3 regions of the Luteibacter mycovicinus genome follow, and region 1 is predicted to be linked to each of the others. Evidence: predicted binding sites of a transcription regulator. Region 1 holds the regulator's gene; each other region holds the start of a gene.
The links. The regulator sigma-54, encoded in region 1, starts transcription at its own class of promoters, with help from an activator protein. The targets are predictions, from matches to a motif close to TGGCACGNGCNTTGC.
Positions count from the first base shown of each region.

Region 2: the regulator sigma-54 is predicted to act here: its motif matches at 2,568-2,582, upstream of fliD (flagellar filament capping protein FliD).
Region 3: the regulator sigma-54 is predicted to act here: its motif matches at 7,984-7,998, upstream of glnA (type I glutamate--ammonia ligase).

Region 1 is NZ_JQNL01000001.1:3,293,120-3,303,067, forward strand. It holds gene hprK (HPr(Ser) kinase/phosphatase) at 1-566, opposite strand, end outside; gene hpf (ribosome hibernation-promoting factor, HPF/YfiA family) at 682-1,035, opposite strand; gene FA85_RS14425 (RNA polymerase factor sigma-54) at 1,158-2,645, opposite strand; gene lptB (LPS export ABC transporter ATP-binding protein) at 2,768-3,487, opposite strand; gene lptA (lipopolysaccharide transport periplasmic protein LptA) at 3,492-4,091, opposite strand; gene lptC (LPS export ABC transporter periplasmic protein LptC) at 4,054-4,653, opposite strand; gene FA85_RS14445 (KdsC family phosphatase) at 4,650-5,198, opposite strand; gene FA85_RS14450 (KpsF/GutQ family sugar-phosphate isomerase) at 5,254-6,267, opposite strand; gene FA85_RS14455 (BolA family protein) at 6,438-6,677, shown strand; gene murA (UDP-N-acetylglucosamine 1-carboxyvinyltransferase) at 6,735-7,994, shown strand; gene FA85_RS14465 (DUF3108 domain-containing protein) at 8,108-8,806, opposite strand; gene purN (phosphoribosylglycinamide formyltransferase) at 8,905-9,540, opposite strand; gene purM (phosphoribosylformylglycinamidine cyclo-ligase) at 9,549-9,948, opposite strand, start outside.
Region 2 is NZ_JQNL01000001.1:1,139,667-1,149,614, forward strand. It holds gene FA85_RS05160 (PilZ domain-containing protein) at 1-357, opposite strand, end outside; gene FA85_RS05165 (flagellar protein FliT) at 387-683, opposite strand; gene fliS (flagellar export chaperone FliS) at 680-1,096, opposite strand; gene fliD (flagellar filament capping protein FliD) at 1,117-2,481, opposite strand; gene FA85_RS05180 (flagellin N-terminal helical domain-containing protein) at 2,616-4,070, opposite strand; gene FA85_RS05185 (flagellin N-terminal helical domain-containing protein) at 4,394-5,731, opposite strand; gene flgL (flagellar hook-associated protein FlgL) at 5,960-7,156, opposite strand; gene flgK (flagellar hook-associated protein FlgK) at 7,160-9,031, opposite strand; gene flgJ (flagellar assembly peptidoglycan hydrolase FlgJ) at 9,068-9,948, opposite strand, start outside.
Region 3 is NZ_JQNL01000001.1:2,124,832-2,134,779, forward strand. It holds gene FA85_RS20880 (alpha/beta fold hydrolase) at 1-894, shown strand, start outside; gene FA85_RS09555 (alpha/beta hydrolase) at 937-2,571, shown strand; gene FA85_RS09560 (alpha/beta hydrolase) at 2,588-4,237, shown strand; gene FA85_RS09565 (OprO/OprP family phosphate-selective porin) at 4,252-5,439, opposite strand; gene FA85_RS09570 (glutaminyl-peptide cyclotransferase) at 5,587-6,378, opposite strand; gene glnA (type I glutamate--ammonia ligase) at 6,535-7,947, opposite strand; gene acpA (acid phosphatase) at 8,280-9,948, shown strand, end outside.

The DNA.
Region 1 (9,948 bases):
GCAATGAGGGTGAATTCGGTCGCGTCGTCGGCGACCAGGCGGTGGCCGCGACTGATGAGTTCCAGCGCCAGCTCGCTTTTGCCGGAGCCCGGGTCGCCGGTGATCAGCACGCCGATGGAGAACACCTCGAGGAATACACCATGAAGCGTGACCCGGGGTGCGAGCGTGCGCGCCAGGTGGTACTGCAGATACGTGAGCAGCTCGTGCCCGCGCTTGGTGCTCTGCCACAACGGCGTGTCGGTTTCTTCCGCGACTTCGCGCAGATCGGAGGGGATCGACTGGTCTTTCGTGACGATCAGCGCGGCCGGCTGATAGGCGGCGATCTTGTGGATGACCTCCCAGCGCTGGCGCGATTCGAGGCCGTCGAGGTAGTTGAGCTCCTCCGTGCCGATGATCTGCACCTTGTTCGGGTAGATCACGTTGAGGTAACCGACCAGCGAAGGACGGCGGCTCTGCTTGGCATTGGGCTCGAGCACGCGGGCCTCGCCGCGCATGCCGGCGGCCCAGCGAAGCGCCATACGTTCGTAGACGCCGTCGAAGAGTTGTCTGGCGGTGAGCCGATCCACGCGGGTGATCCCTTTAGATAGCGAAGCCGGCGCGAGGGCGCCGGCTGGGCTATTGTGCCATCAACACGCGGGAGGAGGCCCGGCGGCGCGCGCGAGCGGCCGCCGGGCGCTCTCGTCAGTCGGTGCTGGCGACGCGCGCGTCGCGGCCTTCAGCGTTGTGATGATCCTTGAGCTTCTCTTTGTGCTTGCGAAGCTGGTCGGCGAGTTTGCCGATCATGGCGTCGATGGCGGAATAAAGCGTGTCGCCCTTGTTGTCGTCTTCCAGGCGGGCCACGCCTTCGCCATGGAGCCGGGTGCCGGCACAGTGCAGGGTGCCTCCGGCCTTGTGCTCGTTCTTATCGACGGAAAGAACCACGTCGAGGGCTTTGATATTGTCGAAAAGGCGTTCGAAGCGGCCGATTTGCTGTTCCACGCGCTCGCGCAGAGCGGGGGTGATATGGACGTGCTGGCCGCTGATCTGGATTTGCATGACGCCTCCTTCTTGCTGAGGGTGTCGCCTTATGGCGACGAGATCGGAACGGCGGGGTTGCCGCTCCTCAAGCCTGAACTGATGAGACCGTGGACCTCCGCCGGGGTTCCCCCCGATGTTTCTCAACCTGCGCGAACGCGTTCGCTGGAGCTGGGAATTCGCATCGCTTCACGGTACTTGGCCACCGTACGGCGTGCGACCTGAATTCCGCGTCGATGGAGCTCCTCGGCAAGCGCCTGGTCGGACAAGGGGCGGCGTGCGTCCTCGCCCGTGATCAGCTTGCGCAACATGGCCTGGATGGCGGTGGCGGATGCGCTGCCGCCGTCTTCGGTCGCCACGCCACTGGAAAAGAAATGCTTGAGTTCGAAGGTGCCGCGCGGCGTGTGCATGTATTTCCGGGTGGTGACCCGTGAAATCGTCGATTCGTGCATGCCGACTTCTTCGGCGACCTCACGCAACACCAGCGGATGCATGGCCTCGGGGCCGTAATCGAGGAAGGCGCTCTGGCGGCGGACAATGACTTCCGCGACCTTGGTCAGGGTTTCGGCGCGCGACTGCAGGCTTTTCAGCAACCAGCGGGCTTCCTGCAGCTGGCCTTTCATCCAGGTGGCGTCGTCGCCGCGTGCGCGGGCGATGAGGTTGCAGTAATGCTGGTTCAGGCCGAGCCGGGGCTGCGCGTCGGGGTTGAGGCTGACCGTCCAGCGCCCCGCTTCCCGCCGCGCGTACACATCAGGCGCGACATATTCGACGGGCGTGGCATCCAGCGCGGCGCCCGGGCGCGGATCGAGGCTGCGGATCAGCGCCGCGGCGCTGGCCACCTCGTTCTCGGCGGCCTTGAGCCGACGGGCGATCTTGACGCTGTCGTTTCGCGCGAGGAGCTCCAGCTCTTCAAGGACGATACGGATCGCCAGGTCGCGGAACGGTGTTTCGGTCGAAAACTGCGAGAGCTGGCAGAGCAGACAGTCGCGCAGATCGAGGCTGGCGATGCCGGTGGGATCGAACCGCTGCACGCGCTGGCGTACCGCTTCGATCTCCTCGGCACTGGCCCGCAGTTCGGCGGGCAGCGCGACTTCCACCGCCTCGACTCCGTCGCGCAGGTAACCGTCCTCGTCCAGCGCGTGGATGATCGCGGTGGCGATCGCGTGGTCGCGTGGGGAGAACTGGGAGAGATTGAGCTGCCACTCCAGGTGCTGCTGGAGGCTTTCCGGCGCGGCGTTCTGCGGCTCGAAACCGTCTTCGTCACCACCGTTGGCACGCGATGGGGCGCCGGCGTAGTCACCCGCCTCGCCGTGGAAGCGATCGTCGTCCCACTCGGGGGCGAGTTCTTCGGACGGGGTGGCGGTGGACTCGTCCTCCTTCGAGGACTTGGCCGGGAGCTCCTGGCGGGAGGGGAACTCGGCGTCGAAACCGTTCTCGTCGGCGGCGTCGCCTTCGGCATCCGCGTCGGACTCCGCATCTTCGGCAAACTCAAGCAGCGGGTTGCTCTCCGCGATCTGGCGGAGTTCCGCTTCGAGCTCCAGCTGCGACAGCTGGAGCAGCCGAATGGCCTGCTGTAGCTGCGGCGTCAGCGTGAGCTGCTGATGCAGACGAAACTGAAGTCCGGGTTTCATGCCTTCGATGCGTGAGGTGTCGAATCCATCGTAACCCCTTGCGGCCTCCACAAACCAGCGGTCGGGTCGGCTAGCTCTTCCGGCCGGATTCGCGCGTCGGTCCGGACGGCCGGTGACGCGCTCTAGATGCGGAATTCACGACCCAGATACACCTCGCGCACCTTCTCATCGGCGAGGATGTGCTGAGGAGTGCCGCGAGAAAGCACTTCGCCGTCGTTGAGGATGTATGCGCGGTCGCAGATACCGAGCGTTTCCCGGACGTTGTGATCGGTGATCAGCACCCCGATGCCGCGTTCCTTGAGGTGTCGAACGATGCGCTGGATCTCGCCCACCGAGATGGGATCGACGCCGGCGAACGGCTCATCGAGCAGCATGTAGCGCGGGCGTGCCGCCAGCGCCCGGGCGATCTCGACGCGGCGACGCTCGCCGCCGGACAGGCTGATGCCCTTCTGATCGGCGATGTGCGCGATCTTCAGTTCGTCGAGCAGGCTGTCGAGTTCGTCGTCGCGCTGCTTCTGCGTCATGCCGTCGCGCAGTTCGAGCACCGCCATGATGTTGTCCGACACGCTGAGGCGGCGGAAGACCGAGGCTTCCTGCGGCAGATATCCGATGCCGAGCTTGGCGCGCGCGTGCATGGGCAGGCCGGTGATGTCCTGCTGATCGAGCTTGATTACGCCCGCGTCGGCCTGGATCAGCCCGACCACCATGTAGAAGCAGGTCGTCTTGCCGGCGCCGTTGGGGCCGAGAAGGCCGACGACCTCACCTTCGCGGATGGAGAAGGCGAAGTCACGGACTACCTTGCGTGCGCGGAAGCGCTTCTGCAGGCCTTGGGCTGAAAGCATCGGGTCAGGGCTTCCTGGCAGGTGCGGCCGCAGCCGCCGGAGTGGGGCAGGCGCCGGCCGCCTTGGCGGGTGCGCCCGGCGTGGTGCTCTTCGGCTGGAAGGTCATGTGTACGGGTGCGGGACCGTTGCTTTCGCCCGTCATCGTGCTGTTCTGGGTGTTATAGGTGAGCTTGTCGCCATCGGCACTGCCCTTCGCCGGCTGGTTGACATGGGCACCGCCGGTCAGCACGGCAAAGTCCTTGTCGATCTTGTAGTCGATGTTGGAAGCCTTGCCGTCCATGGGCTGATCGCAGTCGTCCAGCTGATGGATGGTGGCGGGGCTGCCGTCGACGACCACCCGGTTGAGCTGGCTGTCGGCGTCGAAATAACCCGTCGCCTTGCTGCCGGTGATCTTCAGGGTGCCCTGGGTCAGGACGACGCTTCCCGTCCAGATCACCTTGCCGTTGGGCTGCTGGGAGCCATCGAACGACTTGGAGACGACGTCGGCCGGCTGGTTGCGATCGGACTGCTTGGCGGCGGCCGACAGGCTGGCCACGAGCGCCAGGCCAAGCAGCGCAAGCAGCGCGTTAGCGCTTGGGCGGCAGATACGTGGTGTGGACTGCATCGAGAAGCTCCAGGTGCTTGGTATCGAGATTGGCGCGCATGCCAACGCCGTTCATTGTAGAGGTTCCCTGGACGATACGGGCCGCTTCGGCGGTCTCCAGGTAGTTCCGCTTGGGCCACGCGGTGACCTCGGAGGTGTCGATGCTGGCCGGCGGCGTCTGCGCGAAGGCTACGCGGTCCATGTGCACCTTGCCCTGCAGCTTCAGCATGCTGCCGTCCTTGTTGACCCAGCCGTACTGCGAATGCCCCTTCCACGGCGGCACGTCGACTTCCTTGGTCGATGGCAGCACGAAATCGGGCGCATTGATGTACAGCGAATCGTCACCCTCTCGGCGCTCCAGATGTGGCGCGATGAGCGTGAAGGCCAGCTTGCCCTGTTCGTTGTAGGAGTCGAGGTCGAAGTTGGTCAGAACGTAGCCCGAGCGCGGCGGACCGACGAAGTCCTGCAGCTTCTTCTCCGGCGCGACCCAGTAGTAGAGCAGTACGCTGGCGCCCAGCGCGACCAGGAGCATGCCGGCGATACCGCCGGTACTGCGGTCCTTGAGCAGATTGAAGGCGCTCACAGCCAGCGGTCCCGTTCGGCTTCGGCCTTGCCCTGGGCGGCGAGAATCATGTCGGCGACCTCGCGGGCGGCGCCGTAGCCGCCGGACAGCCGGGTGCGCCAATGGGCGCGCTCGGCCACCCAGGGGTGGGCATTGGCCACGGCGACGGCCAGACCGGCGATACCCATGGCCGGCAGGTCCGGCAGATCGTCGCCGACAAAAGCGGCCTGGTCCGGCGTAAGGCGGAGGGCGTCGAGCAGGGCGGTCAGGCAGGCCCGTTTGTCCTTCTGGCCCTGATAGACGTGAGGAATACCCAGTTCTTCGGCGCGCAGCGACACCGGATGACTGATCCGCGCCGTGATGATCGCGACCTTGATGCCGTTTTCCTGAAGGCGTTTCAGGCCCAGACCGTCATGCACATGGAACACCTTGGTCTCGCGGCCGTCCTCGGCGTACCAGAGGCGGCCGTCCGTCAGGGTGCCATCCACGTCGAAGACGACGACGCGCACGCGGGCGGCGCGTTCGGCGATATCGGCGGGGATGTCGGTGTAGTGGGTGTAGGCCATGGGCATCGATATGGGGACGAAAAGGGCGCGCTCGAGGCGCGCCGGGACCGGGTCGTCAGACGACGCGGGCGCGGAGCAGGTCGTGGATGTTGAGCGCGCCGACCACCTGGCCGGAGGGGTCGGTGACCAGCAGCGCGTTGATCTGGTGTTTTTCCATCAGCTGGGCGGCTTCGACGGCCAGCTTGTCCGAGCCGATGGTCTTGGGGCCGCGGGTCATCAGCTGGCCGACGGTGGCGTTGCGCAGATCGACATCGTCGTCGTCGAGGGCGCGACGAAGATCGCCGTCGGTGAAGACACCCAGCAGACGTCCTTCGCCGTCCACGACGGCGGTCATGCCCAGGTGCTTGCGGGTCATCTCGACGAGGGCTTCGCTGACGGACGCTTCCACGCCGATGCGCGGCACGTCGTCACCCGTGTGCATGACATCGGCGATATGCAGCAACAGGCGGCGCCCCAGGCTGCCGGCCGGATGCGAGCGGGCGAAGTCGTCCGAGGTGAAACCACGGGCCTCGAGGAGGGCGACGGCGAGCGCGTCCCCCATGACCAGCGCCGCGGTCGTGCTGGAGGTCGGCGCCAGTCCGTGCGGACAGGCCTCCGATGGCACGTTGGCGTCGATGTTGACCTCCGCCTGACGTGCCAGCGAGGACTTCGGGTTGCCGGTGATCGCGATCAGCGGGATGCCCTGGCGTTTCACCGCCGGCAGAATGAAGAGGAGTTCGTCCGTCTCGCCGGAGTAGGAGATGCCCAGCAGGATGTCGTCCGGCTGGATCATGCCGAGGTCGCCGTGGCTGGCCTCGCCCGGATGCACGAAGAAGGACGGCGTACCCGTGGAGGCCAGTGTCGCGGCGATCTTGCGGGCGACATGGCCCGACTTGCCCATGCCGGAGACGACCACGCGTCCCTTGCAGGTCAGGATCATCTGACAGGCCCGGACGAAGGTGGCGTCGATCTTCGACTCCAGGGCACGGATAGCCGCGGCCTCGGTGACGATCACGGTGCGCGCGCTACGGACGATGGTATCGGCATTCACGACGGGATGATCGGCAGGCGGGGCAGTGCGGGCGTTCATGCGGCCTCGGAGGTCCGGGTGGTGGCTTCTGACCCGGGATGTCCATTTCTGCGACACCGGATTTCCATTACCATTACATATTCTCATTTTATCGTCGCTGCCATCGACCGGTGGTTCAGGGTCCGTTTCGGAACCCTCACGGCCGCGGCGACCCCCTCATCGGAGACTCCATGGACGCTGCGCGCATCCAGGCATTGATCGAAGCCGGCCTGCCCGGCGCCCTGGTGGACGTTCGCGGCGACGACGGCGTTCATTTCGAAGCCGACGTCATCTCGGAACAGTTCGCCGGCAAGTTGCCGCTCGCCCGTCATCGTCTCGTCTACGCGACGCTGGGCGACCTCATGGGCGGTGCGATTCACGCTCTGGGCCTCAAGACCCTTACCCCCGAAGAAGCCGCCGGCCGCCGCTGATCCAGCGCGCCGCCCGGCATTCCCGGTTCGTTCCCTTTCTCAAGGCACTCCCTTTCCATGGCCAAGATCCTGATCAGCGGCGGCCAGCCGCTCAACGGTGAGGTGAGCATCTCCGGCGCGAAAAACGCCGTGCTCCCCATCCTCGCCTCCTGCCTGCTTGCCGACGAACCGGTCAGCATCGGCAATGTGCCGCACCTGCATGACGTCACCACGTTCATCGAATTGCTCGGCCGCATGGGCGTGCGCGTCGTCCTCGACGACCGCATGAAGATGCACATCGACCCGCGTCCCGAAAATTCCTGCGTGGCCCCGTACGATCTGGTCCGCACCATGCGTGCGTCGATCCTCGTGCTCGGTCCGCTGGTGGCGCGCCATGGCAAGGCCGAGGTTTCGCTGCCCGGCGGCTGCGCCATCGGTTCGCGTCCGGTCGACCAGCACATCCGTGGCCTGCAGGCGCTGGGCGCCGAGATCACGGTCGAAAACGGCTTCATCAAGGCAAAGGCCGGTCGCCTCAAGGGCGCGCGCATCGTCATGGATATGGTCACCGTCACCGGTACCGAGAACATCCTGATGGCCGCCACCCTGGCGTCGGGCACGACGGTCATCGAGAACGCCGCGCAGGAGCCCGAAGTGGTCGACCTGGCCCACTGCCTGATGGCGATGGGCGCGAAGATCGACGGCGTCGGTACATCGACGCTGATCGTCGAAGGCGTCGAGCGCCTGCACGGCGCGCACTACGAAGTTCTGCCCGACCGTATCGAGACAGGCACGTTCCTGGTCGGCGCGGCGATGACGGGTGGCAAGGTCCGCGCCCGTGGCGCGCGCGCCGACACCATGGATGCCGTGCTGCAGAAGCTCGAGGAATCCGGCGCGCACATCAGCACCGGTCCGGACTGGATCGAGCTGGACATGCAGGGACGTCGTCCGAAGGCCGTCAATCTGGTGACCGCGCCGTATCCGGCGTTCCCGACCGACATGCAGGCGCAGTTCACCGCCCTCAACTGCGTCGCCGAGGGCGTAGGTGTCATCACCGAAACGGTTTTCGAAAACCGCTTCATGCATGCGCTGGAACTGCAGCGTCTGGGTGCCGATATCCGTCTCGAAGGCAACACGGCGATCATCACCGGCGTGCCGAAAATGACCGGCGCACCGATCATGGCCACCGACCTGCGTGCCTCGGCCTGCCTCGTGCTGGCCGGCCTGGTCGCCGAAGGCGATACGACGGTCGACCGCGTGTACCACATAGATCGTGGTTACGAGAATATCGAAGAGAAGCTCGGCGTCCTCGGCGCGCACATCCGCCGTCTTCCAGGCTGATCCACCTGTTCTACGGCTGCCAGGCTGGTACACCTGGTTGTAGGAGCGCGCCCTGCGCGCGACACGTTCTCGCAAAGAGCGTCGCGCGCAGGGCGCGCTCCTACAGTTGAGGTTTACTTACCCTCGAACTTCACCAGCTCGAGGGTCAGATCCCCGCCATCTTTCTGCGCCAGCTTTACCGGCACCGGATACTTCGCCGGCGCGTACCACGCGTTGAAGCCGCGGTCCGCATCGGTGCGATCCACCCGCACGGTATCGAACGAGCCGGCCGGGACCGTGATTTTTTCTTTGCCCGACACCTTGAACTGCTGGTTCTCGACGGCCTGCTTCACCGCCACGGGAAAGGCCGCTTCCTGCTTGCCGTCGCGCAGCGCGACGCCGAGCGCGAGAGGCAGGGTGTTGCGGTCGATCATGCCCGGCACGGCGGCGTAGCTGAAGCTCTTGCTGTTGTCCTGGACCTGCACGGTCGCTCCCTGAACCTTGATGTCGCGCGTCTTCTGCTTGAACGACGCGTCCATCTGGTAGTGGTAGCTGACCGCCTGCGGCACCTGCCCCGCCCAGGCAAAGCGCGAGGTCTCGGTGGCGTTGGCGCCGAGTGCCGCGGCGAGGCCGGCGGTGCCCTTGCTGGCGTTGGTGTATTCGAACTGGCCGTTGCCGGCCGACTTCAGCACGATGGTGGCTTCACCGAGCGGGCTGCCGCCCTGAAGGACGTTGTAGGTAGCCGTGAACGACTGCGGCACGGCCGCGGCGAACGCGGCGGCGGGCAGGGCGAGGGCCAGCGCGAAGCCGGCGCGGAGGATTGAGGTCTTCATGACACCCGATTCTAGCCGCGGTGGCTGAATGCGGGGCGACGGGGTGGCGAGCCGGGGATAGCCCGCGTGTCTGGAGAGCTCGCGCGCGGGGCGCGCTTCTACAGGTCGGTGAGGCGTAGGGGGCTCGTGAGCGGCAGACCATCGAAAATCGCGCCGCCCTCCCAGCGCAGTCGCCCGGACGCGATCGCCGCGACCACGGCCGGCAGCAGCTTGTGTTCTTCGACGAGCAGGCGCTCCGCCAGCGATATCTCCGTATCGCCCGGCAACACAGGGATACGCGCCTGCGCCACGACGGGTCCGCCATCCAGCTCCGCGGTGACGAAATGCACGCTTGCCCCATGCTCCGCGTCGCCCGCCTCGAGGCACTGCCGGTGCGTATGCAGTCCACGGTATTTCGGGAGCAGTGAAGGGTGGACGTTGATCGCCCGACCTTCCCAGGCGGCGACCACGTCGGCGTCGACGATGCGCATATAGCCGGCCAGCACCAGCAGATCGGCGCCGCTGGCGGCGACATGGCCGAACAGCGCGCGGTCGAAGTCGGCACGCGTCGCGAAATCGCGGGGATGAAGCGAGACGGTGGGAATGCCCGCCTGGGCGGCGACAGTGAGCGCTCCGGCCCTGGACTTGTCGCTGCCGACCAGCACGAATTCGACAGGCAACCGCGCCGCGATCAGCGCGGCGAGATTACTGCCGCGCCCGGAGGCGAGCGCGGCGACGCGCAGGGGCCGATCCACGAATGATCTCAGGCGATGTGAACGCGCTCGTCGCCGCTGGCGGCGACGACCGAGCCGATGGTCCACGTGTCCAGGCCGTGGCCGGCCAGCACGGCTTTCGCCGCGTCGACCTGATCCTGAGCCAGCAGCACCGTGAAGCCGATGCCGCAGTTGAACGTGCGCCACATTTCGTCGCGGGTGACATTGCCCTCGCGCTGCAGCCACTGGAACACGGGCGGCAGTTCCCACGACGACGCGTCGATCGACAAGCCGAGGCCGTCGGGTACGACGCGGATGATGTTCTCCTTCAGGCCGCCGCCGGTGATGTGTGCCATGCCATGCACGGCCACCTTGGCGATCAGCTCGAGGATCGGCTTGACGTAGATGGTGGTCGGCGCCATCAGCGCGTCGACCAGTGTGACGCCACCG
Region 2 (9,948 bases), 2.2 Mb from region 1:
CGGGGTGCCCACGGCGGGCAGGCCGTCCCATGGCAAGGCGGCGCCGGCGGCGTTCACGCGGACCGGAATGCGGGGTGGCAGGACGGACTGAGGCAGAAGGAGCCGGTTGACGATCTCCATCAGGACGTTGAGCTTGGCGTCCAGACGGGCCACTTCCTGGGTCAGGGGGCTGTCGTCCTCGCCAGTGTCGCTGCGCCGGTCCATGAGGGCGGACACGGCGACCAGGACGTTGGTGTTGCGGTCGTTGATCAAGGCCAGGCCGGCCGGATCGGGACGCTCGGTGATCTCGCAGGTGGCGTGAAACCGGGAATCCCAGGCTACGCGATCGGAGAATGCCTTCCACGCTTCGTCAGTCATCCGTCCGTCCCCGCCAAAGGATGTGTCGATCAGAACGAATTATACGCGGCGACGGCGCGGCGAACCCGACGGGACGTGTCCCACTGCGCCGCGGTCTCGTCGCGAGCGGCCGAGACGAGGTCCTTGATCAGGCCATCCAGCAACATGATGGACTTCAGCGACTCGAGCGTTTCGGGGGCCGGACGCATGCTGCCCTGCCGCAGGACAGGCTCGCGCTGGGCTTCGAGTTCGGTGAGCTCATCCCAGCGACCTTCGCTGGCGGCCGCATGCATGGACTCGGTCAGGTCGAGGACGCGCGGGAGGTCGCACCAGAGGGTGTCGTTCATGCGCCTGCTCCGGCGAGCTGACGAGCCTCGACCGGGATGGCCACCCAGCTGTCGCGGATCTGCCCGAGCAGGCGCGCGACTTCTTCGAGGGCTTCGGCGTCGTTATGCAGATTGGCGTGTACGAGACGGCGGCTCATATAGTCGTACAGGGCGTCCAGCTGGGAAACCAGCGGCGTGGCCACGTCGTGATTGAGGCCCGACTGGAGACCGCCGACGATTTCGATCGTCTTCGAAATGGCCTCGCCCTTGCCCGCGACGTTGCCCGTAGCCATGCACGCCAGCGCCAGGCGAATGCGTTCCAGACCGCCATCCATGAGCATGGTGATGAGACCGTGCGAGTCGGCCTGCTCGAGGCCGCCACCGGTGCGGACCTGCTGGTAGGCGCCAGCGCCGCGGGAGTATCCAAGTGCCATGTGGGTTTCCTGTCCTGCGATCAGGACGATTTGGTCAGCGCGTCGAACTGCTGCGTGAGGTAGCTGCTGGTGCTGCTGAGTTTGGTCATCATGGTGTCGAGCGCCGTGTACTGCGTGGTCAGGCGCTTCGTGTAGTCGGTCATGGTCGAGTCCCAGGCGGTCTGCTGATCGGCCAGGTCCTTGAGCTTGGCATTCAGATTGGTGGTGCGCTGGGTCAGGATGCCGCTGGACGAGGTCCAGCCGGTGACCAGCTTGTCGAGTTTCGGCGCGATACCGTTGGTGCCGCTCAGCAGGTCCTTCACGCCACTCGGGTTCGAGCTCAGCGCGGAGGTCAGCTTCGTGGTGTCGAACTTCAGCGTGCCGTCGACCTGGAAAGACACACCCAGGTCGCTGAGCGAGCGCGGGCTGGCGGTGGCGCCGGTCAGTTGCGAACCCAGCAGCTGGGAGACCTGACTCTTGATCGAATTGACCGTGGCATCGCCGATCAGGGCGCCGACCTGCTGGTTGGTCGCGTCGTACTTGGTCAGCGTGCTGTAGGTCGAAACGAAGGAGTTATAGGCGGTGACCAGCGACTGCATCGCCGTGCTGACCGAGCTGGTGTCGTTGCTGATGGTGATGCTGCTCGAGCCGGTCTTGGCAAGCGACAGTGTCACGCCGTCGATCGCCGTCGAGGTCGTATTGGTGGGGCTGCTGGCCGCCGTGCCGTCGACCGTGAACAAGGCGTCCTGCGCCTTGATGGTCGGGGTATCCGTCGCGGGATCGAAATCCAGCTGCGCCAGGCCGCCGTCGCCGCCACTGGAGGTGACCGTGAACGCGTTGGCCGCGCCGGTGGTCTGCGAGGTCAGCACCAGATGCGCGCCGTCGGTACCGGTGACGATGCTGGCGGTGACGCCGGGATTGGACTTTGAGTTGTTGATCGCGTCGCGCACGTCCTGCAGCGTGTTCGCCGGCGAGGCGATATCGACGCTCATGGACTTGTCACCCACCGCGATGCTCAGGGTGCCCGTGCCGACCTCGGTCGTCTTCGCGCTGGCGAACGCACCCGAGGTGGTCTTCTGCGAGGTAGCGAGCTGGGTAACGGCGATGTTGTAGACGTTGGCCTTGGCCGTGGAATCCGTCGTCGCCGAGAGGACGGTGGAGTCGCCGATCGAGGTCTTCAGCGTGGAGAACGCGGTGCCGTCGGTCAGGGACTTGATGGCGGCCTGCAAGCTCGTCAGGGACGAGGTGAAATTGCCGATCGCCGAAATCTGCGTGCTGGTGCTGGTCTGAGCCGTCGAGATCTGACTGTCCTTCGCCGCACGCTTGTTGTTCACAAGGTTCGTAACGATGGATGCGACGTCGATGGAGCTGGATCCGAGCGTAACGGTGCTGCTACTGGTGGCCATGAGACTCTCCGTGAAGACGCCTCACTGCCCGGGGCGCCAATTTGTCGACGGCTGGCCCCCAGTGGGAGCCAGCCGTGGACAACTAAGCAATTACCCTGCCAACCCGGGCAAGCCCTGGGATGGCGGTGTCACCATTACTGGAGGAGCTTGGTGACGATCTGCTGGCTCTGGTTGGCCTGGGCGAGGACCGAGACGCCGGCCTGCTGCAGGATCTGAGCCGAGGACATGTTCGCCGTTTCCTGAGCGAAGTCGGCGTCGGTGATGGCCGACTTCGACGAGGTCAGGTTCTGCGAGATGTTCTGCAGGTTGGAGATGGTGGACTCGAAGCGGTTCTGCACCGCGCCGAGGGTGGAGCGCAGGTCGGAGACCGACTGCAGGGCGGCATCGATACGGTTGATCGTGTCGTTGGCGCCATCGACCGTCTTCACGCTGGAATCTGCCAGGGTGGAAGTGGTGGATACAGCGATCGCACCAGCGGTGAAGCCCGACGCCGCCGCCTTGGTGCCGCCGACCGTGATGGCCGAAGACGACGAGAACTTCAGCGAGCCGTCGGTGGCGACATAGGCGTTGATGCCTTCGCCCGACTTAGCATTGATGGCGTCGGCCATGTCCTGCGTGGTCTTGAAGGTACCGGTGACGCTGAAGGCGGCATTGCTGCCGACCTGCAGGGTCAGGTCGCCCGCAGCCAGCGTGATCGGCGTGGCGTCGCCGACGGCGACGTCGGCCGTACCGGCCGTCGACGTCGTGGTACCGAACAGCGCGGCCGCGCCTGCGCCGCCGACGGTCGGCGAGGTTGCACCGTTGGCCGAGTTGGTGAAGGTGAACGTGCCAGCGTTCTGCGTCACCGAGGCGCCGGCGCCGTTGGCCGACAGCTGGTTGTTGATCGCGGTGGCGAGGCCAGCGGCGTTGGTGTAGTTCTGGTCCAGCGTGACCGTCTGGCCGTTGACCGTGAACGACGACGCGGTGGTCGAGAAGTCGAAGTTGGTCGTAGCCTGACCGGCGACCGTCGTGCCCTTGCTGCCGGCAACGGCGGCCGTAGCGACGAGGGACGGGGTGGCGGAACCGGTGGCGAGCTGACCGACCTGGTTGGACTTCATGCCCTGGTTCAGGCTGACGTTGATGACTTCACCGACGTTTGCACCGACCTGGAAGCTGAGGTTCTGGGCGGAACCGTCCAGGACCTTCATGCCGTTGAAGTTGGTCTGCGTGGCGATACGGGTGACTTCCGACAGACGCTGCTGAACTTCGGCGTCGAGCGCGGCGCGGTCCGAAGAAGAGTTGGAGGCGTTGGTCGACTGAACGGCCAGTTCGCGGATGCGCTGAAGGTTGTTCGTGACTTCGTCGAGGGCCGACTCGGTCGTCTGCGACAGCGAGATGCCGTCGTTGGCGTTCTGAACCGCGCGGTTCAGGCCGTTGATCTGGGTGGTCATGCGGGTCGAGATCGCGAGGCCGGCGGCGTCGTCCTTCGCGCTGTTGATGCGGTTACCCGACGACAGGCGCTCGATCGCGGACGAGAGCTTCGTCTGCGAGGTGCTCAGGTTACGCTGAGCATTCAGCGACATGATGTTGGTGTTGATGGTCAGTGCCATGGGATTGATCCTTTTTAAGCGGAACCGAAATGCCGGAGGTTGTGCGGCGTAGTCCGGCGGGGTTCCGTGAAGGAAGCCTTCCGCCTCAGAGAGGTTTACGGCACGCCGGGAGGAAACTTGAGAACTTTTTCTACCTGTCAACAACTTTCTTGATCGAAACCGTGTAGGCGGTGACGCCCAGGCTCCGTCAGTCAATTTATCGGCAGGGTCGGCTCCGGGTTTAGGGTCAATTTCATAACGCCAGATACGTCGATTCGGCAGCGGAAGTACGCGCCCCGGCGGACTCGCGGGGGCGCCTGAGCCTGTGCCGCCTGGCCGTGGAATTACTCCAGCAATTTGAGGATGAGCTGTTGAGACGAATTGGCCTGTGCGAGCACCGAGACACCCGATTGCTGAAGGATCATGGCCATCGTCTTCTTTGCGGTCTCCTCCGCGATGTCCGAGTCCATGATGGTGCTGCGTGACTCCGTCATGTTCTGCCGGATGCTGTCGAGGTTGCGAATGGTGGACTCCAGGCGATTCTGCACGGCACCCAGCGTGGACCGGGTCGAGCTGACCGATTCCAGTGACGCGTCGACGCGTGCCACCAGGGCGTATGCCGCATCTCGCGTAAGCACCGAGCCATCGGCCAGGGATGTCGCGGTGTCCATGGCGTAATCACTGGAAAATCCGAGCTTGCCTGCCAGAGCCCCCGACACGCTGACGACCGACCGCGAATCGAAGCGTAACGATCCGTTTTCACCGACAAAGGCGGAGAGACCGCTTCGTCCGTTGGCATTGATGGCATCGGCGACGCTTTGCGTGTCCCGGAACGATCCGATGATGTCGACGCTCTCGCCACTGCCATTGGTAAATGAAAGATCGCCTTTAGCCAGGCTGAGGCGGTCGCCCCCTACCCTCACGATGTCGAGTTTGTCGCCGTTGGCGGCAACCCTGAAGTCACGACCGAGCTTGCCTTCGAGAAAGCCACGCGCAGTGTCGACGGTGTCGCCTTTATAGAGCGACCAGTCCACCCTGACGCCATCGTAGTCCACCGTACCCAGGCTCTTCCCGTTGGCATTGCTCCAGTCCTTCGCAGGATCCTGCGTGAACGCGTAAGGCTTGGAGACGAACGCCGACGCGATATCCACCGAGCCGCTCGCCACCTGACCGACCTGATCCGCACGCATACCCTGCCCAAGGCCCACCTGAATCACTTCGCCCACGTTGGCGCCGACCTGGAAGGTGAAGCGCGAGCCGCTTCCGTCCAGCACTTTCATGCCATTGAAATTGGTTTGCGTGGCGATGCGGGTGATTTCTTCGAGGCGCTCGACCACCTCGTTGTTCAGGGCGCGCCGGTCCACACCGGAGTTGGAGCCGTTGGCCGACTGCAACGCCAGTTCGCGGATGCGCTGCAGGTTGGCCGTTACCTCGTCGAGCGCCGCCTCACTGGTCTGCGACAGCGAGATGCCGTCGCTGGCGTTACGACGGGCTTGTGCGAGACCGTTGATCTGCGTGGTGAAGCGTGTCGCGATAGCGAGACCGGCGGCGTCGTCCTTTGCGCTGTTGATGCGTTTGCCCGAGGTGATTCGCTGCATGGCCTCGGCCAGCCTGCTCTGGGTCATGCCGAGGTGTCGCTGCGCGTTGAGCGACGCCATGTTGGTACTGATAGTGAGAGCCATGAGAATGTCCTTCTCTCGTGGCGGGCACGCCGCTTACGCGACGGCGTCGCGTGCCCGCTAAAAGGGAATTCGCCGTAAGAGGTGATCGGCGGTTCGCTGGCGGGCTAGTGACGGCGGTGGATGAGTTCCACGTGGGGCCCGGAGGAAGATGGGGCCGGATTTCACGCACAAAAAAGGCGACCTTGCGGCCGCCTTGAAATGTCGCGAATGCGAACGTCGAGGCGCGTTCTATTTCAGGTAATTGAACAGCGACAGATTCTGCATCTTCACGTAGGCCTGCTGTGCGGCATCGAGCGCCGTCTGCTGCTGAGTGTATTTACTGGCTGCGCTCGCGTAGTCCAGCTCGGTCAGATCCGACAAGGTGCTGTCATAAGAAAGCTTGACGTCGGAACCGATGTCCGACTGCTGATCGAGCGTGTTCATGCGTGCGCCGATCTTGGTACGCGTATTCAGCAGGCTGGTGGCCGCCTGGTCGAGATTCTGCAGCTGGGCGTTGACCTGGTTGTTCATCGCCGCGCCACCGCCGGGCGCTTCGAACGCACTGATGATGCCGGCGATGGTCGAGAACACGTCCTGCGACGACGACGGACCTACACTGAACGAATCGCCCGCCGCAGGGGTACCGGTGACATTGAGCTGCGCGCCCTTGAAGCTGATCGTGCCGCTGGTACCGGTATACGTGCCGGTCGACAGAGGCGTGCCCGTCGGGTCGGCCGCGTCGTGAATCTCGTAGGTGGTCGCCGAGGTGAAGTTGACGGTGTAATTGCCGCCGTCCCACTGCGTGGCGTCCGTGACCGAGGTTCCGCCGACAACGGCGCTTCCGGTGTTCGTTGCACCCGCGGTCGTCACGAACGTGCCATTGCCGCCACGGATCGACATGAAGACGTCATCGCCACTGTCGCCCGTCGCAACCTGGAGGCCGGCGGCCGCTGCGACCATCCGCTGGGTCTGGTCGCCACCGTAGCTCACCGACAGGCCGTCGATCGTGAACGGCTGCGTGGTGGTGCGGCTACCGGCGAAGATGTATTCGCCCTGGCCGTCCTTGCTGTTGCCGAGCGCGACAAGCTGATTCAGCGTCTGTCGCAGCTCGGTGGCGATGGACTGGCGGGATTCGTCGGTCTGCGTGCCGTTCACGCCTTCCAGCGTGATGGACCGGATCCGGTCGAGGATATTGCCGGCCGAGGTGAGTGCGGTTTCTTCCGTCGACAGTCGCGTCGTCGCCGAGTTGATGTTGCGCGTGTACTGATCGTTCTGGGCGCTGGCCGAGCTGACGTCGACGGCGCGCGCGGCGGCCGCCGGATTGTCGGACGGCGTCTGGATGGCCTTGCCGTTGCCTAGGGCAAGCTGGGTCTGCGACAGCTGATACTGGCGATCCAGCATCTGGTTGACCGCTTGCTGTGCACCCCATGAAGTCGAAATACGCATGAGTTATCCGTGTACCGCGCTCAGGAGGGACTGAAAGATGGTGTTCGCCGTGGTGATGACCTGGGCGGATGCCGAGTAGGCCTGCTGAAAACGCAACAGATTGGCCGCTTCTTCATCCATGTTCACACCGGACAGGCTTTGCTGCGCCGCCGTGGCCTGGTCGAGGATGCTCTGCTGCGCATCGAGTGCCGTGTTGGCCTGCGCGCCCGCCGTACCCACTTGCGCGATCAGCTGGCTGTAAGACTTGCCCACCGTGGTCACACCGTTGTCGAGCACGCCCTTGCTGGCCACGTTGGCCAGCGCCAGCGCATTTCCGTTGTCACCGCTGGCGGTGCCGGCGGGTTTCACGGTGAATGTGTCGTTAGCGGCCGGCACGCCGGAAAGCTTTAATGTCCAGCCATTGCCGGTGATCGTGTCGCCATCGGCGTAGGTATTCGGACCCACCCCATTGATCGTGTAGGTCGTCGGGGACGTGAAGACGATGCTGGCCGGCGTATTGAAAGCGGGATCGGCCACGTTGGTGACGGTAAGGCCGCCCAGCGTGGCCTTACCCGTGTTCGCTGAGCCTTTCGTGGCCGCCAGCGGACCCGACGCGGCGATCTTGTTGGTATCGCTGATCGCCACGCTCATGGACGATGCCGCGTTGCGCGTCGCCTGGATCTGGAACGAGTCGCCCGCCACCGCGCCCGCGCTCACCACCATGGACAGACCGCCGACCTTGAACGGGTCCGTGGCGGTGCCCGTACCGGTCATCGGTACGGTGACACCGGCCGTGGTCGTCGCGCTCCAGTTCGTGCCATCGAAGCGCATGACGTAGTCGGATGCATCGAGCCTGGAGACGTCGGACACCGTGGCCGCGATCGAACCCGTGCCTTTGTTGGCCGTGCTGTTGAACACGGCGGGGTTGGCGATAGTGAAGAAGTTTCCGCCCGCGTCGCCGTTGAGGTCGATACCCTGTGCGTGCTGCTGATTGAACGCGTCCGTCATCGCGATCGCGGCGCGACCCAGCTGGTTGCGTGCCGGATCGAGCACGTTTGTGCGGAAATCGAACGTCGCGCCGAGCGAACCCGATCCCAGCTGGCTGCTGATGACCGAGCCACCGGGGCCGGTCACTTCGAGCCGGGACGAATCGTACTGATTGGGGGCCGTCGAAAGCTTCGCCGAATCGGTGCCATTGACGAGCGAAAGGCCATTGCCCACCGTGACGGTGACCATGTGATTATCGTTCTGGGTGACGTTGACGCCGACCAGCTGCGAGAGCTGCGAGATCGCCTGGTCGCGCGAGTCGAGCAGGTCGTTCGGCACTGCCCCGCCCGCGTAACCCTGCTGGATCTGTCCGTTGAGGTCGGAGATCGTCTTGGTCAGCGCATTGATCGAATCGACCGCGGTGCTGATCTGCGTGTTGGTGGACTGGTCCAGCTGCTGAAACTGCGATGACAGCGACTTGAAGGTCGACACCAGCGTACTGGCCTTGCCCAGCAGGGCCTGACGACTGGCGGTATCCACGGGAGCGTTGGCCACGTCGCTGACCGCCCCGAAGAAACCGTCGAGCGCCGTCTGCAGATTGGCCGACCCGCTCACGATGTTATTCACCGACGCCGTCAGCGTGGCGTACTGCGACGCGCGCGACTGTCCCGAGTTGGCCGACCACATCGACTGCGTGAGGAACTGACTGTACGCCCGCTGCACGCTGACCGCATCGGCGCCCTGACCGACGTAGTAACCGCCGTTGTATTCAGGCGTGCGCGCATTGAACGTCGTCGTCTGCCGCGTATACCCCGCGGTGTTGACGTTGCTGATGTTGTGTCCGACGGTGGACAGACCCACTTGCGAGGCAAGCAGACCCGAGACACCTGTGGAGAGCAGATCGGCCATCGTTACGTTCCTTCTGTCCTTTCGTCAGCCCGTGGATTACAGGTCGGCCGCGACGCGTTCGAGCGCGGCCAGGGCCTGTTTCATCACCGGACCATTGGCGATGTCGGCCAGCTTCTGTGCGTAGCTGGGATCGGTGGCGTAACCACCGTTGACCAGCGCCTTGGCGAAACCCTTCACGTCATCACCGCGACCCACCGCATCCGCGTAGCGTGGGCTACTCGCGACCATGTCGGCGTAGTCCTTGAACGAGTCGGACGGTGAGTCGTAAGCGCGGAAGCTGTCCTTCTTGCGCACGGCGACCCCGTTTTCGTATTCGAGAGTCGGTACGTTGACGCGCTTGCCGTCCCAGCTGCTACCGGCCTTGATGCCGAACATGTTGAAACTGGTGGTGCTGCCCTGCGCCGGCATGTGCTTGCCCCAGCCGGTCTCCAGTGCCGCCTGAGCGAGCAATGCGCGCACCGAGACGCCAAGCTTCTTCGCTGCTTCGATCGCGTGCGGCGCCAGCTTCTGGACGAACTCCTCCGGGGAGGAGATCGACAGCTTGCCGACCGCGCTCGCCACGGCATTGGCGCCGTCGCCGACGGCCTGCCCGGCGCGACCGAGCATGCGCTCGAGCGAATCCATCAACCCGCTGTCCTGGTCAGACTTGGACGAGACCGCATCCACCGTACTCGCATCGCCCGTGACGCCGGCGAAGAGGCCGTTGCCGGACGAGGCGCCCTGCGCGGACGATGCGCCGCCAAGCTGGCGGATGAGCATATCGGCGATGCCGATACCCTTGCCCTGCGACAACGTCACGGAGAGCTGCTTGTCGAACATGTCGCGATAGGCGTTCGACGCCTGCGAACCCATGATGTCGTCACCCATGGCGGCGCTGGCGTCACGTATGGACTTCAGCATCATCTGCGTGAAGATCG
Region 3 (9,948 bases), 1.2 Mb from region 1:
AAACCCGCGGTGGCCGCGTCCGCGCTCTACGGCCTGGGCGAGGACCAGGCCGCCGTCCGCGGCGTTCTCGCGACGATGCCCTATCGCGTACAGCGGACATGGACGGGAGAATACCGCTCGCCTGAAAGCCTTAAAGCGGCGCTGGCCATGTCCGAGTGGCTGCGTGTCCAGCCTGAGCTCGACCGCGACTCGATGGCCACGCGAATCGCGACGGACGTGCTTCATCCGGACGCGGAGGTCGACCAGCGAATCCGCGCCGAAGCATCGCGCATGCTGGCGGCGCTCTACACCCCCGCCGCCGACGATACGCCTTCCCCACTTCCGGCCATGTCCGCGATGCTCGTCGCCGTGCCTTGCAATGACACACCTGGAACACGCGACGCCGGTATCTGGCACGAAACCATTGCGCGCTACGCGCGGGATTACCCCGCCGCCCGCAGTGGCGACCTGGTCAACGCATGCGTGTTCTGGCCGGGTCCGAATGCGGTGAAGCCCCCCGTCGAGCGACTGGCGCGCGCGGGCCAGATCCTCATCATCGCCTCCGAGCACGATACGGTGACGCCGGTGTCCGGCGCACTGAGGATGATCAACGCCCTGCCCAATGCTTCGTTGCTGGTACTGCGAGGCAGCGACCGCCACTCGGTGTTCACGCTGACCGACGAAGCCTGCGTCGAGCGTACCGGAGCCCGTTTTCTGCTCGATGGGCGAAAGCCCACCGAACAGCTGACCGAATGCCAGGTGGATGGCGCGAGCGCGCCGGCGCCGACATCCGCGACACCCCAGGTGACCCGATTCACGGACACCGCTCGCGTGCAGCAGTGGCGTGACCGGCTCGATCGCCTGTTCGGGCAGAAGCCGAGACTCTATCCATCCCCGCGCTCGACATCCCATTGAAGGCCATGACGGCCCGTTTTCCATCTGTAAAGGACGACCATGATGAAACATCGATTCACGGCCTTCGCACTGGCCCTGCTTCCGCTGGCCAGCTTCGCGAACCCACAGATCGCCTGGACCGATTGCACCACCGATCTGGTGGGACCCGGCGGAACGGCCCTGGGTGACCGATTGCAGTGCGGCACGCTGCGGGCACCGCTTGACCATATCGCACCGGACGGCCGGTTTTTCGATGTCGGCGTCGTGCGCATACGCGCCGCCGCCGCCGACCAGCGGCAAGGTTCGCTGTTCGTGAACACCGGAGGGCCCGGAGCCCACCCGGGAAGGCTCCTCGTGGCCATCGCCCGCGGGTGGAGCCAGGAAGACCCCGACGATCCTGACACCGCCGACAAATATCGTCTGGCGCAGCGTTTCGACATGATCGCCGTCATTCCCCGCGGGCTTCGCGGTGGCACGGAGTACCGGTGCCTCACCGGGTTACCACCTCGCTATGCGTTCCTGCCCAGCCACCTGGACGACGACAACTGGCGGAAAGTCATCGAGGAGGCCAACGCACAATCGTCGGCATGCGCCGCGCCACCCGAAGCACGCTTCATCAGTACCGAACAACACGTCCACGACATGGACATGGTCCGCCGCGCATTGGGCGACGACTCGCTGAATTTCTACGGCATCTCGTATGGCGGTAGGGTCGGGGGCTGGTATGCCGCCATGTACCCGACACGTGTCGGTCGCATGCTGCTCGACTCGCCCATGCTTTTTACCCACGACTTCCGTGCGGCGATGGAGATGACGCAGACGGCGCGGCGAAAGCAGTTCCAGAGGGCGCTCGCGCCCATCGTCGCCGATCCCGTTCTTTATGGCCTCCCGGACGACCCGTCCGCGATCACCTCGTCGTTCGACGACCTCCCGGGACGTACAAGGGAAATGTGGTATCCCGTCCTCGACTCGACGCCAAGGCTGGCGGCCGCGTTGTGGATCGCGGGCTGGATCCGCGAGGCGGAGCCTGAGTCGCAGTCGAAGCTCGAAGGCCGTATCCGCCGCCAGACCTTCAGCGCGGACGCCTCGCTGGATCGCGGTATCCGTTGGGCCGCGATGCAACTGGCGGCACATTACTTCGCGCCGGCACCCACCGTCCCCCGCTTCGACGCCGGACAGGACGGCGACTCCGTCCGTCTTGCCGTCGGCTGCAACGACTCGCGCTGGGCGTTCTCCGATGACCAGATCCGCGCACGCGCTGTAAACGGCGCCGCGCGATACCTGCACTCGAACGGTGACGACATTCTCGAAGAACTGGTGTGCTCCCGCTGGCCCCATGCCACCGCACGATTGCCGGACCTCACGCGTGTGGAGCAGGCGCCGCCGTTTCTCCTGCTCCAGTCCGAGCATGACGTGGCGACGCCAGCGGAGGGTTCGAGAAATCTCCTCGACCGCTATCCCAATGCCCGGCTTCTGATGGCTCGCGGCTCATCGGTGCACGGCGTGTTCAACTTCACGACATCGCAATGCATCGAGCGAACGGTGGCCCGGTATCTCCTCGACGGCAGCCTCCCCGACAGTGAGTCGCGCGAGTCGTATTGCGAGGGTACCAACGAGAATCCCCTGTCCGCGCTGCCACACACGCCGGTGCCCGCGTCGACGCCGGCCACGCCCGCAACGCACGACGAATTCCGATGACGGATCAAGGACGATCATGAAAACCCTGGTACCTCTGACGTTGGCGCTGCTCGGCGCCGTCGCGTCGCCTTCCCTGCTGGCGCGCGTGCCGTTCATCACGTGGGCCAGCTGTCCGGCCGAACTTACCGGCGGCACCTGGCCCGAACTGGGTGAGCGGCTGCACTGCGGGAAGGCGCGGATGCCGTTCGATCATCTCAGGCCGGATGGACGCACCATCGAAGTCGGCGTCGTAAGGATCGCCGCCGAGGATCAGTTCAAACGGGAAGGAGCGCTATTCGTCAATGTGGGTGGCCCCGGCGGGCAACCGGCGGCCTTCGTCGCGTCGATGGCCGCGGCATTCGGCGCGGTTGAAGCGTCCGATCCGTTGCACGGCGACCGACGGCGACTTGTCGAACGCTTCGATCTCATCGCGGTGATTCCTCGCGGACTCCGGGGCGGCTGGACCTACGAGTGCGACGCGGTCGCACCGACACGTCACTTCCTGCCGGCACATCGCGACGACGCCAACTGGAAGCGCGCCATCGCCGATGCGCGCGCGCAAGCCAACGCGTGTTCGGTGCACGCCGAAACCGCCTACCTCAGTACGGAGCAGCACGTAAGGGACATGGACGCCGTCCGCGCTTCGCTGGGCGACGACACGCTGAACTTTTACGGGATCTCGTACGGGGGCCGGGTGGGTGCGACGTATGCGGCACTGTACCCGGAGCGCATGGGCAGGATGCTGCTCGACTCGTCTCTGATGTTTCACCGCGGCTACCGCACCGCCATGGAGCTGACGAATGACGCGCAGCAGGATGCCTTCGAAAAACGCGTGCTGGCTCCCATCCTGCACGAGCCATGGCGCTATGGGCAGGTAAGCGATGCCGGCGAACTCCAGGGCGCGATCCGTGGCTTCGCCGACGAGCTGAGGCCCGCATGGCACGATGCGCTGATCAGTCCCGCCCATCTCGCCGCCGCGATGACGATGGACAGGTGGGTCAAGGCATCCGGCTGGCGCAACTGGCGAAGCCTGCAGAGTCTGGCGGCTGCCAACCGGTTCAGCCTCGATGCCGCGACAGACGGTGCGATACGACAGGCCGCGCTGGAGCTCACCCAGCGTGGTGCGAGCACCGTGGCGGGCCAGGTTCGGGGGCGTCACGGCAACGCGCATCGGCATGACTCGCTGGTCGACCGTCACGGCGAGTGGCTCAACCTCGCGGTGATGTGCAACGACGAATCCTGGGAGCCGATGCAGGAGAAGATTCGCGCCCGCGCGGACCGCGATGCATTCACTTACACCGAGGCTGACGGCTCGCAGATTTTCGACCAGCTGACCTGTGCGGCCTGGCCGGCGCGGGTCGCGCGCAGCCCCGACTTCGGCGTGCTCGAAACGCGTGCTCCCTTCCTGCTGATCCAGTCCGAGCATGATGCATCGACGCCACTGATCGGTGCGCGCGCGATGCTCGCCCGATTCCCTTCCAGTCGGCTCGTCGTCGCGAAGGGCAGCTCACAGCACGGCCTGCTGGCTCAGTCCGCGACACCGTGCGTGGAGAAGGCCGCCATGGCGTATCTCCTGGAGGGCCGACTCCCCGAAGGCCCGGACAGGGAGACGGCGTGCGCGTTCGTGCCCGGCGAGCCTTACGAAGATCTCACGGCGTCGTATGAGTGGGATGACGCACGGCTCTGATCTGGAAAGCGCGCTCAGAACATGATCTGAGCGCGCACCTCGACGATGTGCGGGTCGATGCGCAGGTCGCGCCGGTCACTGGTCGCCCTGACGTAGTTGCCCTGGAGTTTCAGGTATTTCGTGATGTACCAGTTCGCACCGAACGTCCAGTCGTGCTCGGTACCGCCCAGCACCGGGCCGTCGTCGAGGTCGAGCGTGCTGTAACGAACGAGGAATTCGAGTGCGCCCCAGGGCCCCTTCGGAACGACATCGGCGACGTTGCCGCTGTTATAGGTGCGCGATTCGCCGGTGACCACCCAGCTGCCGAACGCGTACCAGCCGTGTGCGATGAAGGCGGGCTTGTCGACCAGCTTGACGCGGGCGTCGAGGTATTCGCTCTGAACCGACCACGGCCCCCCGATCCACAGGCCTTCGAGACCGCGGCGATCGACATGGTCGGCCACGCTGAGCGTGCCGGAATCGATGAGGCGCTGGGTGATCAGGCCGGCCTCGGGCAAGGCGCGCAGACGGATGCTCGGCGGGGTGTAGCGCCCGCGTCCGTCCGTCGTGCCGTCAGGTGTCTCTCGCGAAAGGGACAGGCCAAGGTGCAACACGTCGCCCGGCGAGTTGTGCGGCGTCCATGCGGCGCGCCCTGCCACCATGCGGCCGTCGAGATCGCCCTGCAGGTTGCCGCCGTCGTAGTAACCGAGTTGTATCAGGTACTGCTTGCGGGTCAGAGCCCAGTCGATACCGAGGCGTCGGTTCGCGTACACCGCCTGCATCGGCAGCGAGGATTCCAGAAAAGACGTCGTTCCCGTGCTGGTGTTGCCCTCGAAGCCGACGGGCGTTTTCATGAAACCCACGCGTAGCGCGCCGTAGTCGTCGCCGAGCAGCGCCTTGCTCTGCACGCGAAAAAACGTATCCAGCCAGGTCTTCGCCTGAAAGTCGAAGACGACCGTCGCGTCGTAGACACCTTTTTTCCGTACGAAGAACCCGAACTCCTTCCGGCGATTGGTCTGCGCGTCTTCGTAGGTGCCTTCGTCGTGCGAAAAGCGGTCGAGGTCGAACTGGTATTTCAGCGTGAGGCCGAGATCCGTGCCGTCGGCGAAAACGTGATGGGTCGGCCAGTTGCTTCGCCAGTCGTAGCTGGTGGCGGGTACGTCGGCGGCGAGCGCGTAGGCGGGAGCGATCAGCGCCAGCGCGCCGAGGATGATGGTCTTCAAGCGGGTCCCCTCCCGAGGCTCCCGGCGGACAGCCGGGCGTTATTCGTAAGACTATACAACGGATATAAGAATATCCTCAGATCTTGCGAATATGATCGGCCTGAATCGTATTTACTTGAAGGCGGTCGCTGTTTACCGCGGTGCCACTCAGCGCGGACGTTTCGGTTTCAGTCGAATCTCGAAGAGCGCTGGCCAGCGCTTGCCGGTCACGAACAGGCGATCGTGGGCCGCGTCGTAGGCGATGCCGTTGAGGACGTCATCGGCCGGGTCATCCATGCGGCTCGTGTCGACGAGCCCCGAGAGGTCGATCCAGCCGGTCACGTGCCCGGTTTTCGGATCGATACGGGCGATGCGTTCGGTCTGCCAGACGTTGGCGAGGATCTCCCCCTTCACCCACTCCAGTTCATTGATCATGCGCAGTGGCACGCCATCGGCTGTCACGTCGATGCGACCCGTCTGCGCCAGGGTGACCGGATCAAGAACCCGGATGGTGGGCGTGCCGTCGCTCATGTAGAGATGTTTCGCGTCGCGCGTCATCGCCCAGCCTTCGCCGGGATAGCTGAACTTGCCAACGGGCGCGAAGGTCTTGCGGTCGTAGATGAAGCCGACACCATCGCGCCAGGTCAGCTGCAACAGGTGGTCGCCCGAGACGATGATGCCTTCGCCGAAGTATCCGGGCGGGGTGTCGAGATGCTGCACGACGTCGCCGGTATCGAGCCGGACCTTGCGCACGCCCGAGCCCATGTATTCGCCCGTGCTCTCGTAGAGAAAACCGCCGTCGTAGAACAGCCCTTCCGTAAAAGCCTTCGGATCGTGCGGGTAGGTGCGCACCACCGTGTAGCCGTACACGGGAATGTCGGAGGCCGTCGCGACACTGCCACATCCGACCAGCCACGCAAACGCGGCCAGGACCGCCACGCGAATCGGAGAGGTTGTCATGCCGGATGCCTGTGAGTGAACTGCAGGCATCCTAACGGCAGTTTCGCCACGATCAAGGGGCGGCGGCGGCTCGCAAAATCGCGCCCATTCGCCCACGAGAAACAAAAGAAGGGGCGCCGAGGCGCCCCTTCGTTCACCCGAACGTCGCTCTCGCGATCAGATCGCGTAGTACATCTGGAACTCGAGCGGGTGGGTGCTCGCGCGGTAGCGGGTCACTTCCTGCATCTTCAGCGCGATGTACGCGTCGATGAAGTCGTCGGTGAACACGCCACCGGCCTTGAGGAAGTCGCGATCCTTGTCGAGCGCGGCGAGCGCTTCGTCGAGGCTGGCGCAGACCTGCGGGATGTTCTTCTCTTCTTCCGGCGGCAGATCGTAGAGATCCTTGTCGGCCGGTGCACCCGGGTCGATCTTGTTCAGGATGCCGTCGAGGCCGGCCATCATCAGCACGGTGAAGGTCAGGTAGCCCGACTGCATCGGATCCGGGAAACGGATCTCGATACGACGACCCTTCGGGCTCGACACGTACGGGATACGGCAGGATGCCGAACGGTTACGCGCCGAGTAGGCGAGCATGACCGGCGCTTCGAAGCCCGGGACCAGACGCTTGTAGCTGTTGGTCGTCGAGTTGGCGAACGCGTTGATGGCCTTGGCGTGCTTGAAGATACCGCCGATGTACCACAGCGCCGTCTGCGACAGGCCACCGTAGAGGTCGCCCGCGAAGAGGTTCTCGCCGTTCTTCGACAGCGACTGGTGCACGTGCATGCCCGAGCCGTTGTCGCCGACGATCGGCTTCGGCATGAAGGTCACGGTCTTGCCCTGCTGGTGGGCGACGTTCTTGATGACGTACTTCATCGTCATCAGTTCGTCGGCCTTCTTCACCAGGGTGTTGAAGCGCGTGCCGATCTCGCACTGGCCCGCGTTGGCGACTTCGTGGTGATGCACTTCGACCACCTGGCCGAGCGACTCGAGCACCTTGCACATGTCCGCGCGCAGATCACCCAGGCTGTCGACCGGGCTGACCGGGAAATAGCCACCCTTCACACCCGGACGGTGACCGCTGTTGGTGCCGTCGTACTTGTAGCGCGACGACCAGGCCGCTTCTTCGGAGCCGATTTCGTAGAACACGCGGCCCATGTCGTTCTGCCAGCGGACCGAGTCGAAGATGAAGAACTCGGGTTCCGGGCCGAAGAAGGCGGTATCGGCGATGCCGGTCGACTTCAGGAAGGCTTCGCCGCGCTTGGCGATGGAGCGCGGGTCGCGACCATAAGCCTGCATGGTGCTCGGCTCGAGCACATCGCAGTGCACGATCAGCTGCTTGTGAGCGCTGAACGGGTCGAGGTGGGCGGTCTCCGGATCCGGCATGAGGACCATGTCGGACTCGTTGATGCCCTTCCAGCCGGCGATCGACGAGCCGTCGAACATCTTGCCGTCTTCGAACGTGCTCTCGTCGATGGCGTGGGCGGGGAACGTGACGTGGTGGTGCTTGCCGAGCATGTCGGCGAAGCGCAGGTCGACGAACTCGATTTCCTCGTCCTGGATCAGGTTCAGCACTTTGGAAGCGGCGGACATACAAACCTCGAAATGGGTGTGGGCGGAATGCGTGTAGCAATCGCTATGCCAGCGTGTCCGCCATCGACGGGCGCCGGAATCAAGCTCTCCCATCATAGAACGGGCGTGAGGAAGATGTGCAAATGCACCATCATGGTGCATCGTTCTCGCTCACGCACCATTCCGGTCGATCCGCCATCATCGACGCGAGGTCCGCGAGCGTTTCTCCATCGTTTCCTACGCCGCTGCGTTTTCCCGAGCCGCCCGCATCGTTTACGCTTCGGTCCCTAGCGGGGGCCTCGCCCCTCCCACACCGCCGCCTTTCCCCGGGCCGGCGCACGCAGAGCCGCTCCATGACCAAGAAAACCGATAACGACACCCCCGACGCCGCGCGACGCCGGTTGCTGGGCGGCATGGCCACGACGGGCGCCATGCTCGCGCTGGGTGGCGCAAGCGAGGTGACCGCGGCCGGTAGGAAGGCGGCTGGCCCTGCGCCGACCGGTGCCGCACTGGATGCGTTGCTCGAAAAGCACATCGATAACGTGGTCGTGATCTACGCGGAAAACCGCAGCTTCAACAATCTGTTCGGGGACTTCCCCGGTCTGCAGCAGCCGCTGAGCGAGGTGCCGCCAGAACGTCTGATCCAGCGGGACCGCGACGGCACCCCGCTGAAGACCCTGCCACCCATCTGGGGCGGGCTCGTGCCGCACGAGCAGGTCGTCGACCATAAAACGTACAAGATCGGCGAAAAGGACATTACCGGCCTGCCGAACGCGCCGTGGGCACTCCACACCGGCGACGGCACCCCGCTGCCGCACGGTCTGGTAACGCGCGACCTCGTCCACGCGTTCTATAACAACCAGCTGCAGATCAACGGCGGCAAGAACGACGGCTTCGTCGCGTGGGGTGACAACGGTGCGCTGACCATGGGGCACTATGCCAGCGCGCCCGTTCACCTGCGCCTGTGGAATATCGCCTCGCAGTTCACCTTGTGCGACAACTTCTTCATGGGTGCCTTTGGCGGTTCGTTCCTCAACCACCAGTACCTCGTCGCCGCGCAGCCGCCGTTCTATCCGGACGCCGACAAGAGCCCCGCGCAGTTCAACATCGCGGTCACTGAAAGCGGCGACCCGCTCGACCATCGCCTGAAGATGGACGAGGAATCGCCGAAGAGCGCGATGGACGGCAAACCCAAATTCGCGCACCACAATACGCTGACCCCGGACTTCTGGGCGGTGAACACCATCGGTCCGCCCTATTCGCCGGGCTTCAACGTCGATCGCAAGAATCCGCTGCTTGCCGACGCCACCAGCGCCAACACGCTGGTGCCGCAGAAGCATAAACACATCGGCGACGTACTCTCGGCGAAGAATGTCGACTGGGCCTGGTATGGCGGCGGCTTCCAGGCCGCGCTCGACGGTAAGGGCGACGGTGACGATGCCAGCTTCCCGCAGACGCCGAACTTCCAGCCACATCACCAGCCGCTCAATTACTTCGTGACACTGGCTCCGGGAACCGAAGCGCGCAAGAAGCATCTGCGCGATGGCGGTCTTGGCGAGACGGCGGCGACGAATCATTTTCTTGCGGACATCGCGGCTGGGAAGCTGCCGCCGGTGGCGTTCTACAAGCCGCAAGGCGACCTCAACATGCATGCCGGCTACTCCGACGTGGAAGCCGGCGATCGTCATATCGCCAACGTCGTACATGCGCTGCGCAAGAGCCCGCAGTGGAAGAACATGCTGGTGGTGATCACGTTCGACGAGAACGGCGGCTGGTGGGATCACGTGGCTCCGCCCAAGGGCGATCGCTGGGGTCCGGGAACACGCATTCCCGCGCTGGTCGTGTCGCCGTATGCGAAGAAGGGCCACGTCGAGCACACGATCTATGACACCGGATCCATCGCCCGCTTCCTGACGCGCCGGTTCAAGCTCGAGAAGCTGCCGGGGCTGAAGATGCGTGAGGATGCGATGGTGGCGGCGGGTGGACCGGCGGCGGGTGATCTTACCGAAACGCTGGACTTTT